Regions from separate parts of the Halomonas sp. Ps84H-12 genome, predicted to be linked through region 3. Evidence: predicted binding sites of a transcription regulator. Region 3 holds the regulator's gene; each other region holds the start of a gene.
The links. The regulator sigma-54, encoded in region 3, starts transcription at its own class of promoters, with help from an activator protein. The targets are predictions, from matches to a motif close to TGGCACNNNNNTTGCTNT.
Positions count from the first base shown of each region.

Region 1: the regulator sigma-54 is predicted to act here: its motif matches at 1,601-1,618, upstream of NH344_RS01490 (nitrate reductase).
Region 2: the regulator sigma-54 is predicted to act here: its motif matches at 3,015-3,032, upstream of NH344_RS03190 (urease accessory protein UreD).
Region 4: the regulator sigma-54 is predicted to act here: its motif matches at 1,232-1,249, upstream of NH344_RS17270 (HAD-IIB family hydrolase).

Region 1 covers NZ_JAMXSJ010000002.1:95,534-99,360, reverse strand. Annotated here, with positions in the region: gene NH344_RS01490 (nitrate reductase) at 1-1,394, opposite strand, end outside; gene NH344_RS01485 (FAD-dependent oxidoreductase) at 2,029-3,348, shown strand; gene nirB (nitrite reductase large subunit NirB) at 3,366-3,827, shown strand, end outside.
Region 2 covers NZ_JAMXSJ010000004.1:110,699-114,525, reverse strand. Annotated here, with positions in the region: gene ureC (urease subunit alpha) at 1-1,237, opposite strand, end outside; gene NH344_RS03200 (urease subunit beta) at 1,391-1,714, opposite strand; gene ureA (urease subunit gamma) at 1,753-2,055, opposite strand; gene NH344_RS03190 (urease accessory protein UreD) at 2,089-2,973, opposite strand; gene NH344_RS03185 (PepSY domain-containing protein) at 3,118-3,387, shown strand; gene NH344_RS03180 (PepSY domain-containing protein) at 3,384-3,566, shown strand; gene NH344_RS03175 (copper chaperone PCu(A)C) at 3,584-3,827, opposite strand, start outside.
Region 3 covers NZ_JAMXSJ010000031.1:19,957-23,783, reverse strand. Annotated here, with positions in the region: gene rapZ (RNase adapter RapZ) at 37-960, opposite strand; gene ptsN (PTS IIA-like nitrogen regulatory protein PtsN) at 1,026-1,493, opposite strand; gene raiA (ribosome-associated translation inhibitor RaiA) at 1,498-1,806, opposite strand; gene NH344_RS14275 (RNA polymerase factor sigma-54) at 1,904-3,319, opposite strand; gene lptB (LPS export ABC transporter ATP-binding protein) at 3,425-3,827, opposite strand, start outside.
Region 4 covers NZ_JAMXSJ010000058.1:1,188-5,014, reverse strand. Annotated here, with positions in the region: gene NH344_RS17275 (glycosyl transferase) at 1-204, opposite strand, end outside; gene NH344_RS17270 (HAD-IIB family hydrolase) at 224-1,171, opposite strand; gene NH344_RS17265 (OmpA family protein) at 1,549-2,586, opposite strand; gene NH344_RS17260 (hypothetical protein) at 2,691-3,428, shown strand; gene NH344_RS17255 (FlgO family outer membrane protein) at 3,434-3,827, shown strand, end outside.

The DNA of each region.
Region 1 (3,827 bases), on a different contig from region 3:
ATTCGCCGCTCTGAGTTGGTCACCGTGCCATCCTTCTCCGACCAACCCGACGCGGGCAGCACGATATCCGCAAAGGGCAGCAGGTCAGTATTGGCGACGCACTCCGAAACGATCACCAGCGGGCATTTTGCCAGCGCGCTGCGCACTTTCTCCCCATCCGGCATGCTCACCGCCGGATTGGTCGCCATCACCCACAGGGCGGTAATCTCGCCACGCTCGATGGCATCAAAGAGCTCTACCGCTTTGTAACCCGGGGCGTCAGGCAGTGCCGGGGCTAAATGCTCAGTAGCCCAAAAGCGGCTGACTAACTCGCGAGCGCCAGGCGTGTGGTAATCCATATGCGCCGCTAGCTGATTGGCCAGCCCGCCCACTTCTCGCCCGCCCATGGCGTTGGGCTGGCCGGTAATCGAAAACGGCCCTGCCCCTGGCAGGCCAATTTTCCCGCCGGCCAAGTGGCAGTTGATAATCGCGTTGCACTTATCGGTTCCGCTAGAGGATTGGTTCACCCCCTGGGAGTAGAGAGTGACCACGTGTAGCTGGCTGGCAAACCAGTAGTAGAAGGTTTCTAAACGTTCGGGGTCTACATCACACTCGCGGGCGACGGCTTCTACGCTGCCTGAATTCTGCTGAGCGGCGTTCAGCGCATCTTCCAGCCCTTCGGTGTGGCGTTCTAGGTACACGCTATCCAAACGATTGTGGGCGTCCATCCACGCCAACAGCCCGTTAAACAGGTAAGCATCGCTGCCTGGACGAATGCCCAGGTAGAGATCAGCGATCTCACAGGTGTCGGTCACGCGGGGGTCGATCACCACGACCCGCATCAACGGGTTGCGCTCTTTGGCTATCTTCAAACGCTGATAGAGCACCGGATGATTCCAGGCAAGGTTGGACCCCACCAGCACCACCAGCTCCGCCTCTTCGAGGTCTTCATAACTGCAGGGTACCGCATCGGCCCCAAAGGCGCGCTTGTAGCCCGCCACGGCGGACGCCATGCAGAGCCGCGAGTTGGTATCCAGGTGCGGAGTGCCCAAGAAACCTTTGAACAGCTTGTTGGCGACGTAATAATCTTCGGTCAGCAGCTGGCCTGATAAGTACGCCGCCACCGTCTGCGGGCCATGGGCAGTGCGCTGGGCCTGCAAGCGTTCGGCGGTGGCGGTGAGTGCTTGCTCCCAGGAGACCTCCTGTCCATCCACGCGGGGCATCAGCAAGCGCCCCTGTGCGCCGAGCGTTTCGTGCAGCGCGGTGCCTTTCACACATAGGCGGCCGTAGTTGGCTGGGTGCTCGCGGTCCCCCTCGACGGCAATGAGCTGGCCGCTTTCAAGCGTTGCAGTCACGCCGCAGCCGACGCCGCAGTAGGGGCAGGTGGTTCGGGCGAGCCGATTGGCCTGTGGCATGGCAGTTTCCTCCGGCGCTAAAAAGCAAAAAGCGCCCAAGCCAGCCTCTCTCAAGAGGCTTGCCTGGACGCCGTTGTCACAGGGGCACGTCACGTGCCGTACTCATCAGTGGTTTGCTGCGTTTAGCGTTATTCGACGCGATTAGTCGTTGTGATCGTTATGGGCAAAGACCCTGCACTGAGCCGTTGTTGCTTGTTACTGGAATAACTGCAAACCCTGCGCCCACGCTGCGCTAAAACCATTAAAATAATTAATAAACAATAATTTATAAACGCAGCCTGCATTTCTACTACTCGCCAAAGGAATGCTCTTTGTCGAATAAGCGGCTGAAGAGAGTGCATTAACCGCCGCTTAAGCACCAAAGTGGGGCAAACCTAGCTAACCATGAGCGGCCTGCCGCCTCCTCAAAAACGCTTAATACCCTGATTAGGCTGAATTAAATCCACCGACGGCAAAAGCTGGCGGGCTTTTTGCTCACCATAAGATAAGACAGCTCGGCAGCCAACGGCGGTTGCTGCGCGTTATCAACGACGCTAACGGGCAACGACGCCCCTGATACTCCCTTCTTGAAAGGGCTGTGTCAGGGGCGTTTTTTTATTTGCTGAACATTATGCTTCAACCACAGGAGCTACCTATGGAAACCGCTTCCCGGTGCTCACCGAACGAACACCTCGTCATTATCGGTAACGGCATGGCTTGCCACCGACTACTTGAAGCGCTGGTTAACCATCCGCAGCGCCCCCGCCGTATCACAGTGGTGGGTGAGGAGCCGGTACCTGCCTATAACCGCATTTTGCTCTCTCCTTTACTGGCGGGCGAACTGGCGCCCGAGGCGCTCACTCTGCAAGACGCCTCCTGGTACGCCGATAACAACATCACACTGACGCTTGGCGACCGCGTGACCTCCATCGACCGCGAACGCCGCCTGCTCCTCACGCATCGCGGCGACATCTTAAGCTATGACCGATTAGTGATGGCCACTGGCTCGCGCCCCACGCTGCCAGCGGTGCCTGGCATCACGCTTGACGGTGTTCATACGTTTCGTGACCTGCGCGATGCCGACGCCTTAGAAGCTATTGCTCAGCAAGGCGGCAACGCCGTGGTGATTGGCGGCGGCTTACTTGGATTGGAAGCCGCTGAAGGGCTGCGCAAACGCGGCGGTAGCGCGCTCACCGTCAGCGTTTTACAGCGCAGCGAGCGGTTGATGAACCGCCAGCTAGACACCACCGCCGCCCAATTGCTGGAAGCCACGCTGCGCGAGCGTGGCATCATCATTGAAACCGGCGCATCGCTTGCTGCCTTGGAGGGTAACGGCCACGGGCAGGTGCAGTCGGTCACACTAAGCGATGGCCGGAAGCTAGCTGCCGACAGCGTGATTGTCGCGGCGGGTATTACCCCCAATGCGGAGCTAGGCCAGCAAAGCGGGCTTATGTTCGACCGCGCCATTGTGGTGGATGGGCACCTCACCACCTCAGACGACCACATTTATGCGCTGGGCGAATGCTGCCAGTTCGAGCAGCACACTTACGGGCTGGTGGAACCCATTTGGCGGCAGGTGGAGGTGCTGGCTGCCGTGCTGTGTGGTGAAACGCCAGCGGCGTATCAAGAAGCCCCCACGGCCACCAAACTCAAGGTCAGCGGTGTCAGCCTGTTTGCCTTTGGCCCCACCGAGGCCGCCGCTAAGCACGAAGAGCTTCGTTACCAAGACCCGGAAACCGGCGACTACTGCCGCCTGCTGCTCCATCAAGGCCGCCTTATCGGCGCGGTGCTGTATGGCGATACCCGCCACGGCCCCTGGTATTTCGAGCAGGCGCTGGCCGCGACCGATCTCACCGCGTGCCGCCACCTGTTGCTGTTTGGCGCAACCGATGCCCAAACAGCGCTCGACAACCATTTCGATAACCCTCTCGACACCCTGTCATCCCCTTTATCTCTCACCCGTGAGGCGGCTTAGCTATGGTGAATCACACAATGTCTACTCCAACCACGTCTTCCAACACGCAAAAGTTGATCATTGTAGGCAACGGCATGGTCGGCCACCATTTTGCCGAGCAGCTCGTAGAAAGCGGCGCGCTGGCGGAGTTTGAGGTGACGATGTTTGGCGAAGAGCGCCACCGCGCCTATGATCGCGTGCACTTATCCGAGTACTTTAGCGGCCGCGATGCGGAGTCACTGGCACTGTGCAACGCCGATTACTACCACACCCACGGCATTCAACTACGCAGCGGCGAAGCGGTCACCGCGATTGACCGCGAACAGCAACTGGTGGTGACCGAACAGGGCCACTACGCGTATGACCAGCTCGTGCTGGCCACCGGCTCCTTTCCCTTTGTGCCGCCCATTCCCGGCAACGACAGCGAAGGCTGCTTGGTTTACCGCACCCTGGATGACTTGGATGCCATTCAGGCAGCGGCCAAAAACGCCACCAACGGC
Region 2 (3,827 bases), on a different contig from region 3:
TGGTGTACTTGGCGATATAGCGTTTAGCACGCAGGTTATCGGCCCCCAGCGCTTCATCTTCCGGCAACAGGCCGCGCTGCACCTTCATTTTGTGCCCCGTTTGCCAGGTGCGGCAGACGACTTCACCTACGCGACCCATGGCCTGGGAGTCGGAGGCGATCATCGAGATCACGCCCAGGTCGTGCAAAATATCCTCGGCGGCGATGGTTTCGCGACGAATACGCGAATCGGCAAAGGCCACGTCTTCGGGAATATTGGGATCCAGGTGGTGGCAGACCATGAGCATGTCGAGATGCTCGTCGATGGTGTTCACCGTGTAGGGCCGCGTGGGGTTGGTGGAGGACGGCAGCACGTACTCTTTGGAGCAGGCGGTGAGGATATCCGGGGCGTGGCCGCCGCCTGCGCCTTCGGTGTGGTAGGTGTGAATGCCGCGCTCTTTAAACGCCGCCAGGGTGTCTTCCACGAAGCCGGATTCGTTGAGCGTATCGGTGTGGATGGCGATCTGCACATCGTACTTTTCCGCCACGCTCAGGCAGGTATCAATCGAGGCGGGGGTAGTGCCCCAGTCTTCATGCAGCTTGAGACCCATCGCGCCCGCTTCCAGCTGTGCTTCGAGCCCTTCTGGCAGGCTGGCGTTGCCTTTGCCGAGCAGACCGATGTTCATGGGCAGGTCGTCCACCGCTTGAAGCATCTTGCCAATGTGCCACTCGCCGGGGGTGCAGGTGGTGGCGTTGGAGCCCGTGGCGGGGCCGGTGCCGCCGCCCAGCATGGTGGTAACACCGCTCATCAGCGCTTCTTCCACCTGCTGGGGGCAGATGAAGTGAATGTGGGCGTCGATGCCGCCTGCGGTGAGGATTTTGCCTTCACCCGCGATCACTTCGGTGCCGGGGCCAATGACGATCTCGACATCGGGCTGGGTGTCGGGGTTACCGGCTTTGCCGATGGCGGCGATGCGGCCGTTTTGCAGCCCTACATCGGCTTTGACGATGCCCCACCAGTCTAAAATCAGCGCGTTGGTGATCACAGTGTCCATCACCGAGGCATCCTGGCGCTGGCTTTGGCCCATGCCATCGCGGATAACTTTGCCGCCGCCGAACTTCACTTCTTCACCGTAGTGGGTGGCGTCTTTTTCGACTTGAATCCAAAGCTCGGTGTCGCCCAGGCGCACGCGGTCGCCTACCGTGGGGCCGTACATATCGGCGTAGGCGCGCCGACTGATTCTGTTTACCGGTTTCATGTATTGCCTCTCCTAAAAGATGAAGCTTGGCACTGGGGAGGCCATCACTCATGGGACACGCTGTGAATACGTCCTTGTACGCTTGGCTGCGGCATCCATGCCGCAGACAGTCCCATGAGCGATGGCCTGCCGATGCCTAATCGCCTTACGCCATTAGTTTTTTAGAGGACGATCCAGCGGCCCCATCACATCGCCACGGAAGCCGTAGATTTCCCGCTTGCCGACGAACGGAATCAGCGTGACTTCGCGGGTTTGGCCAGGCTCGAAGCGAATGGCGGTGCCTGCGGCGACGTCCAGCCGATAGCCACGGGTTTTATCGCGGTCAAACACCAGCGCGGGGTTGGCTTCAGCAAAGTGGTAGTGGGAGCCAAGCTGAATGGGGCGGTCGCCGGTGTTGGCCACCTCCACGGTGATACGCTCGCGACCCGCGCACAGCTCGATATCACCCTCTTGTAACTGATACTGTCCTGGAATCATTGGGCCGGACATCATGGCGCTCTCCTAGCAGGGGACGGTTAGTTAATCGGAGTGTGGACGGTGACCAACTTGGTGCCATCGGGAAAAGTGGCTTCCACCTGCACTTCATCGACCATCTCCGCCACGCCCTCCATCACGTCGTCGCGGGTCAGGATCTCGCGGCCGTAGCTCATCAAATCGGCCACGCTCTTGCCATCCCGTGCACCTTCCATAATCTCAAAGCTGATCAGCGCTACCGCTTCGGGGTAGTTCAGTTTTAAACCACGCGCTTTGCGGCGCTCGGCAAGCTGGGCGGCGGTAAACAGCATCAGCTTGTCTTTGTCTCGTGGGGTCAGTTCCATGGAGTGTCTCCAGCGTTATCAGCGTGTTGCCAATCAGGTTAGCCAAATGCGCGGCGTATGCGCTTCGCGTTCGATCCAGCGCGGGCGCAGTAGCTGCCAGGCGTGTTCACACAGGGCCCAGGCTTCGTTTCGGGATGCACCTAAATAGCGCATCAGCAGTACGCCATGGCGTTCCGTCACTGCCCAGCGGGGGTTATCCGGCAGCGCCTCGCGCAGTGCTTCGATGGCCGCCGGGGCATCGTCAATGCCCACCGCCCAGAGCGTGGCCTGCACCGTGGCGCCGCCCTGCCCCCAGCGGCCCGCAAAGCGTGGGTGCGCGGGGTCCAGCGGCTGGCGCTCAAGCCACAGCGGCTTGCCATCCAGGGTTAAGCGAAAGTGCTGTTCGATGCGCCCCGTGACATAGGGCAGATCGCTGGCCGGGCGGCCGAGCGCCATCACTTCCCAGCCCAGGCAGCGGGCGTCAGCGTGCAGCGCGATATGGGTGCGCTGGTGGCCCTTTGAGCCGTTAAACGCGATGGTTTCCTGGGGCAGCCACTCTAAGGTGCCGCCCTCTTCTACCGTCAGCTCGGTGTGCTGTGTCCAGGCCACGCCTTGGCTGTCGGCTTTGTAGAGCTTATTGGCAGCGGGGGTGGTGAGCAGCGCATGAGCTTCGCGCTCGATATGAGCACGGATGGTCAGCGCATCACCGCTCACCAGCCCGCCGGGCGGGTGCAATACGTAAACGTGGCACGCTTCCTGGCTGCCTTCTGGGTAGAAGGGGCGCTGTACCCGTAACGGACCTTGGTGGCGCGCTTGCACTAACCGGGTCACGCCATCGCGGTTGGCAAAGCGCAGGGCCAGCGAGGCGGCCCAGCGGCGCTCGGCGTCAAAGCGGTGGCCGGAACCAGCAGCGGGTGGGGCAAGTTCGCTCAACATCATGGGGCGCTGTCGCTTCCTTGTGGATTCATCATTGCCTTATAAATGCAAAGAATGCGCCAAAATGGTGAAGGCGCTTTTTTACCGTCATAAAGATCTTTTTTTGAGCCTCAACCCTCTTGCCCAGCCCTCCAATGCACCAAATATGTGCATATAGCCATCACATTGCACCTAACCGGCGAACGGCTGGCCGTGTACGTCAATCCCTATACGGCTGAGGTGCTTGGTTCGCTGGATGACCGGGGAACGGTGATGTGGACCGTTCGCTACCTGCATAGCTTCAAGTTCTTCGGGCAAACCCCGCGCAAGCTGATTGAGATTGCCGCGGGCTGGCCGATTTTGTTAGTCGCCACCGGCATTTATCTCTGGTGGCCGCGCAACGGTAGGGGCGGCGTGGTGAGCCGCTGCTCGATATGAGCTACGCCGACTATGGCCCGCTAGGCCGCTGGCTGGAATTTGGGGTTAACGTTCACTTGGGGCAGGAGTTTGGGCTTATCAATCAGCTTTTCCTGCTGACGGTATGCATCGCCATCATCGTGATGTGCGTGGCCGCAGGCGTGATGTGGTGGAAGCGTCGCCCCGCTCGCCAAAGCTAACAGGGCGGTAGGCCGACTTAGTGCGTCGCGTGCCCATGATCATGGGCACCTTTAGGGTGACTACCTTCATGGTGGCTCCCTTCCGGAGAGGCACCCACTGGCAGCACCTGAAGCTCGATCTCCATCGGCTCGGCGTGCTGGAACTCCAACGTTACGGGGACGGGTTCACCTTCAACAATGGGTGAGCCCAGTTCCATCAACATCAAGTGTAAACCGCCCGGCGCTAGCGTCACGCTCTCGCCCGCCGGTAGCTCGATGCCA
Region 3 (3,827 bases):
TGAGAAGCTTAGGCCTTAAAAGTTAGGTCCTGAAACTCAGGGCGTGCTGCCAGCGGCGGGTGTGGTAACGCATGGCACCGCAGGCTCTTCGCTCAGCGTGTATTGTAACCCCAGCTCACGGTGTCTCAACTGTACTTCTCCGGTCTGTTTAACCAGCTTTTTAGCAAGCTGTTCGACCATATAAACAGAGCGGTGTTGCCCGCCGGTGCAGCCAATAGCCACGGTTATATAACTTCGCTGGCTATTTTGGTAAGCCGGAAGCCACTTTTCCAACCAAGCCTGAATATCATTGGTCATTGCCTCGACCATTGGGTAGCTACTTAAAAACGCCACTATATCAGCATCACGCCCTGTAAATTGGCGCAGGGTAGGGTCCCAATAAGGGTTGGGCAGGCAGCGAACATCGAAGACTAAGTCGGCATCCATGGGTACGCCGCGTTTGTAGCCAAACGACTCAAACGTCAGTGTTAGCTGATCTTTTCGCTGGTGGGCGACTTGATCAGTAATGCGGCGTCTCAGGTCATGCACGGATAAGCGCGACGTATCGATCAACAAGTCAGCGAGATCGCGAATTTCAAGCAGCGTCTCTTCTTCTTTATTGATGGCCTCTTCCAACGTCATTTCGCTATCCCGGGTAAGCGGGTGGCGACGGCGGGTGGCTGAGTAACGCTCCAAAAGAATGCGCGCATCCGTGGTCAGATAGATGACCTGAAAACGAATTTCTCGCTGGCGTAGTTCTTCCAGTAAAGCTGGGAGGCGTTCAAGCGCCGTAGGAAGGTTGCGTGCGTCAATGCTCACTGCTAAGTGAGTGCGCTCGCCTTGCTCACGTAGTTCATCAACTAATGAGCCCAGCAGCATGGCGGGTAAATTGTCGATAGCGTAGTAGCCAAGATCCTCTAGCGCTTGTAAGGCGATAGATTTACCGGACCCTGAACGGCCGCTAATGATCACCAGTTGCATAGCGTCTCTCTTGGCTTACATAGGAGGAAATTATCGCTGCGTGCAGTGGTCACCGCCCATAAAGCCTAGGCGGCTTGTTCGCGAATCTTCGCGGTAATAAGTGCTAAGAGTTCGCGCTGACTATCGGCTTTACGTAACTGCTGACGCGTATGGGCGTCGTTCATAATAGTAGCCACTTGGCCAAGCAGTGCTAGGTGGGTGTCATCTGCCTCTTCTGGTACCAGCAGCACAAACACAAGATCCACCGGGTCGCCATCAATGGCGTCGAAGTCTACTGGCTCAGCAAGCTTTAAAAAGCCAGCAATGGGTGCGCTACAGTGAGGACTGCGAGCGTGGGGGATGGCAACCCCGTTGCCTATCCCCGTACTGCCTAGTCGCTCGCGGCCAATGAGTCGGCTAAACACCTCTTGGCTATCTAGGCTGGGTGTATTTTGGGCGATAAAGGTGCTGAAAAACTCCAGCACCCGTTTTTTGCTGCCCCCGGGAACGTCATAAAGCACGCGCTCCGGGGGGAGGATGGTTTCCAACGTCATTGAGTTAACGCACACCAGCGCCCTGGGCGCGAGCTTGTGCTTTTTCCTTATGTTTAACGAGTTGACGATCGATTTTGTCTGCTAGCGCATCAATAGCGGCATACATGTCGTTATCAAGCGCTTCGGCGTGAAGGTCTGCACCGGCAGCGTGCAGTGTGCAGGCTGCTTGCTGGCGCTCCTTCTCAACAGATAAGGTCACTTGCACCGTGGTAATGTTGTCGTAGTGGCGTTCAACGCGCTCTAGCTTTTCGTTAACGTAGTCGCGCAAGGCGTCAGTCAGTTCAACGTGATGACCAGTGATGTTTACTTGCATTGACGTGCTCCTTATCCATCGGACTGTACTTCGATTGTAACCCTTTTTACGCTATTGCAAAGCCCTTGCGTTGAGTTTGTTCATACGTACCGCTTAACTAGCGTAAACGGCGGCGCTCACTTGACGAGGGAATGCCCATTGACTCCCGATATTTTGCGACAGTACGCCGTGCAACGCTAATGCCCCCCTCTTCAAGCAGAGTCACCAAGCGGCTATCGGAGAGCGGTTTTCCTGAGGGCTCATCCTGAATCAGCTTTTTGATGCGGGCGCGAATGGCTGTGCTGGAGTGGCTGTCGCCGCCGTCTTGGCCGCTTACCTGGCTTGAGAAGAAGTACTTAAGCTCGAAAACGCCCCGTGGCGTGTGAATAAATTTCTGCGTGGTCACACGAGATATGGTGGATTCGTGCATCTCTACCGCTTCAGCAATATCCGCTAAAATCAGCGGTTTCATTGCTTCTTCGCCATGCTCCAGAAAGCCAATTTGGCGTGCAATAATTTCACGCCCAACTCGTAGCAGCGTGTCATTGCGACTCGATAAGCTTTTGATCAGCCAGCGGGCTTCTTGGAGGTGCTCTTTGAGGAACTGGTTGTCTTGGCTTTTGTCTGCGCGTTTGATCAAGCTGGCGTAGTCGGGCTGTATACGCAAGCGTGGTAGTGCTTCTGGATTGAGCTCTAAATGCCAACCTTCATTGTCGTGCCGAACGACTAGGTCGGGGGTGATGTAGCTGTCGTCGGTAACGCCATAGGTGCTCCCAGGGCGTGGGTCAAGGCTGCGAATTAAACGGATGACATCGTCAAGCTGCTCGTCATCAAGGCTTAAACGGCGCTTGAGAAGCCGCATATCGTCTTTGCCTAATGCTTCCAAAAACTGGCGAACCAGCCGTTTGGCGGGCATTAGCAGAGGGGTGTCCTCAGGTAGTGAGGCGAGTTGCAGCATCAGGCATTCACGCAGGTCTCGGGCAAAGACGCCGGTGGGCTCAAATTGCTGCAAGCGCAGCAGGGTATTTTCCACTTCCCGCTGGCTTAAGCTGTCATGGCCTTGGGCTTTTAATCCTTCCCGAATGTCATTAAGCGGCTGGGTGAGATAGCCGTTGGCATCCAGCGCATCAATCAGGCTTTCCGCGATGGCGTATTCTCGCGGGCTAAAGTCTGTCATGGCCAGTTGCCATAGCAGGTGGCCATGTAGGCTTTGTCCAGCGGCTTGGCGCTCGAAGTCGGGGCCTTCACTGCTGCCACCCAGGCTGCCTATGTCTTGATAGGTATCTGACCAGTCACTGTCGACGGAGAGTTCGTTGGGGATGCTCTCGGACCACTCAGCCTCTTGAGGCTCACTGACAGCCTGCTCGCCAAACTCATCTTCTTGCTCAAGCATGGGATTGGCATCTAGCGCTTGCTGAATTTCTTGACGAAGGTCCAGCGTCGATAGCTGAAGCAGGGCGATAGCCTGCTGCAGCTGAGGTGTCATGGTCAGCTGTGTGCCGATACGCAATTGGAGAGAAGCTTTCATGACCATCTGAGAACCACTCGTTAATCAGAAAGCTCCACCCTAGAGTGAGTTATGGCTTGGTGCAAGTGCAATAAGCATGCCACTAAAAGAAATGCTTCTGCAGGTCACTGTTTAAAGGCGGAAATCGGCGCCTAAATAGACATCTCGAACCTTCTGGTTGTTGAGGATTTCCTGGGCGTTTCCACTGGCAATGATGTGACCGTCGCCAACAATGTAGGCAATATCACAAATATCCAGCGTTTCACGAACGTTATGGTCGGTGATCAATACACCAATGTGGCGTTTCTTTAACGCTCGAATGATAGCTTTAATTTCCCCAACGGAAATCGGGTCAACCCCGGCAAAAGGTTCATCCAGCAGGATAAAGGCCGGTTCGGTGGCCAAAGAGCGGGCGATTTCAACACGGCGGCGTTCGCCCCCAGAAAGACTCATGCCTAAGTTGTCGCGTATATGAGTGATGTGAAAATCTTCAAGTAGTAACTCAAGTTGTGCTTCCCGGGCGCTTCGATCAAGC
Region 4 (3,827 bases), on a different contig from region 3:
CTCGTTGAGGTAAGGCACCTTCACTAACTCATCCACGATGGCTGAAAGCGCCGGACCTTCCAGCTCGGAAAACAGCGACGGCAGTATCAACCCCATGGGGCGACGCTTAGCAAACTGACTCAGTTCCTGCTCCAGTGCCTCTACCGGGCGGCGAGTTAGGTTATGAAAATCGGTGATAACGCCATTTTGATGAAAGTCACTCATTCGCTGATCCCCTTTTGGGTTAGGCCGTTTCTGGTTGTTGGCTAAGTACCGCCGCTAGTCGGCGGTCGTCTCGCCCCCACCAGTGGGCTACCCCCTCGGCCCAGCCCGTTGGTCCAGTTTCCTTAGTGCGATAAAGCGCTGTGTTCGTGGGTGTGACAGTTAAGTCGTGGCAGCCTTTAATCACGACGGCTTGGTCGACCGCATCGAGCATGGAAATATCATTGGGGCCATCGCCTAGCCCTAATGAGAGCGGCGCACGACCCCGTAAAGCGGTAAATCGTTTAACCAGCCAGTCAACGGCGCTGCCTTTATCAGAGGCTTTGCCCATTACGTGCCAAAAGCGCCCGCCTTGCGTCAGCGTCAACCCATCGCCCTCAAGCGCTAAGCGAAAGTTTGCCAGCGCGGCCTCGTCATCTTCCCAGATAAGCGGCTCGCTGCCTTCACGCTTTCGGGCAGCCTTGGCACGGGGTTCATCTAAACCGGTAAGCGCCATGACTTGGGTAATATCCAGCTCACTCATACGGGTAAAACGAACGCCCAAGCGTTTGCGCCAGACGTTAAGCCGTGCCCGGATAAAGCCCACATCTACTCCAGTGTGTTTAACCACCACGCCATCCAGACCACTACCTGGGCGGTCTAGCCGTGCGTGACACCAGCCCGGTGGCAGGCCAATCACAGCGCCGTTTTCCGCCACAAATGGGGTAGCTATCAGGCCTAGCGCTTCACGCAGGGAAATAAGTTCGGCACGGGTTTTACTAGTGACCGGTATAACGGGCACGCCCAGCTGTTTTAGGCGCGCCAGCCAAGGCGCTGCCGGTGAGAAGTCATAACTGTGGTGGTCTAGCAAGGAACCGTCTAGGTCAGTGACCACCAAGCGCGGTTGAAGCGCTGGGTCAGCACTACCGGGCGACAGCGCTATATCAGGCAACTCGGTCTGAGTATGTGCAATGCGAGTCTGTTCGGTCATGGCACCACCTTATTGCAATCTTAAAAGCCGTTACGCAGGCGTCTCTTTCAGATAAGCAATAAAGCAGAATGTATGCCAATGAAGTTCATCTAATATAAATCAAATACTTAAAATCAAAGAAAGGGCGCTGAAGGCTTGAGCACCAAAAAAGCGCATCAGAAAAGCACCAAATAGGTGCAAAAAAGGTGAGCTAAAAGCCTACAAAAAATTGCACAAGCGCTTGGCAAAATCTCATAAATAGCTATACTCATGTTGTACTCACTGACATTCACGTAGACCCCCTCACCTGATGTCAGTGGGCTGCAGTGAGCCAAGCCCTTTAATGCCCGCCCCCCCGGCGGGCTTTTTTATTGTGCTTACCCTTTGGCTAGTGCGCCCTACTCCACATGGATGACCACTTCCACCCGGCGGTTACGGGCACGCCCTTCTGCCGTGCTGTTATCTTCTAACGGCTGAGTCGCCGCTAGGCCCACTGCCCGTAAACGCTCAGAAGCCACACCCGCCTCCTCCAAGGCTTCTACAATGGCGATAGCACGGGCACTTGAAAGCGCCCAGTTAGATGAAAACTCCGGCGTGTTAATGGTTTGGCTATCGGAGTGCCCCTCTACCCATACTTCACCATCGTAGCGCTGAATGGTTTCCAGCAGGTTACCCACCAACGATGAGCCGCCTTCGGTAAGCTCCGCCGTAGCAGAAGGGAACAGCAGCCTATCTTGCACCCGCAAGCTAATACCCTCCGTCACACGGGAGACCTCTACGCCCTCTAAATTTGGCAGATACGCTGACGTTTCAACGCGCTCAGGCAGGCTTGTGTCCAGCGCCAGGGCGCTGCTGATGGCCTCATCGCTGATTTCCTGAACATTAACCGGGGGGCGATCTGTCAGTAGCACCATATAATCTGCCATGGGCGAAGCGGCCACCTCTTCTTCTATGCGCACCAAAGGAGTAGGAAGGATCGGTGTCAGGCGTTCAGACAGCGTCTTAACGAACGGTAGCTCATCGGCCGGCGTTAGCTCTGCTGGCTCAGGGAGTGCTAATAGCGGCGGCACGCTGAAGGTGGAGACAGAATGGGTGGGTAAACCCGCCACACCCAGCGCGGCACTAATCGCCATCGGATTTAGCGTTCCAGGGGTGGAGGCCAACACCGGGCTACGTTGTGAACGAAATTCATCCAACACATCTGGCAGCGGTACTTCCAGCGGTCGCACAATGAGGTTATCAGGCTCAACCTGGTTATCCGCAGATGACCACTCCGGGCTTGTCACCCCAGCTGCGGCGATAATAATTACAAACAGTGCCACCAACAGCGTCATAATGTCGATGTAGCTAATCATCCAGCCGCTATTGCTCTCGTCTTCGGGGTACGCAGACAACAGCGCATCATGGCGTGGGCCGCTGCGGTGGTCTTCAAGCATGGGTGTTATCACTCATTCAAGTTTCTAACCTCGTGGCCGATCTAAGCTAAGCATGGCAAACTAGTCTATCAAATAGCTGTTTAGTAGCGATAAGGAACTATCAGGTGCGCATTCTTCCCACGTCATTCCCCATTGTCCACTTTTTACGCCCCGTTGGCCTGGGAATGGTCAGCCTGATGCTGAGTGGTTGTTTTTATGCCAACACATCACAGGCACCTATCGCCACCACTTACCCTTACACGGAACAGCAGCGCATGCAGGCGGCCCATCACTGGGATGTACTCGCACGCCATGAAGCTACCCAAATCCTACAGCGCGAACGCGTGCGTTTTCGTGATTTTTACATTACCCCCGCAGAAGAAAGCAGCGCCTCTGCCTATAGTGGCGGCGAGTTTGGTCGGGGCTTTCGTACTTTGCTCACCAGCGAGCTAGTATCACGCGGCGCGACATTGATGACCGTTCCCACAGCGAATACCGCCAACATTCATGTCGATGTTGAAGTTGTGACGCATCGAGATCGTGGCTTTATACGCCCGCCCGTGGGCGCATTCACAGCCTTAACCGCTGGCATTGCTGTGGCCACCATTCCTTATAATCAGTGGAGCGAACCTGCATTAGCGCTTATCCCTGGTGCGATTGCTGCCGATATTACCAGCGGCAGCTGGACGCATACCGGCAATGAAGAAGTGATTATTACCACCCAAATTTTAGACGGCGAACGAATCATCTACTCCTCCTCCAATATCTATTACATTAATGCAGGTGACCGCCGTCACTACGCGCCGCACCGGGTTCCCCAAGCGCCCACCACGCCAACAGTTTCTATCACCGACACCTGGTAATGTTTATGTCTTTACGATCTCTGTGCGCTCCTATTCGCGTAATGATGCTGCTGCTCACTATGCTGGTGCTAACGGGCTGCTCGACGCTAGGCAGTAATGCCCAACCGGAAGAGCCTAAACCTGATCTTTCTCAGCTTGCCCATCAGGCAGCGCAGCAGATGGTGGCGAACAACCCAGACCTGACCCGCTACAGCCCCATGATTGCCGCTACCTTTGTCAGCATCGATAACCTAAGCCAATCCTCTACTTTTGGCCGTATTAGCTCGGAGATCATGGCGTCCGCTTTGGCACAGCAAGGCATGCAGGTTCGCGAAGTCAAAATGCGTGACAGCATGTTTATTGAAGAGAGCGTGGGTGAACTTATTCTCTCCCGCCAGGTTCAACGTCTTAGCGCCCAGC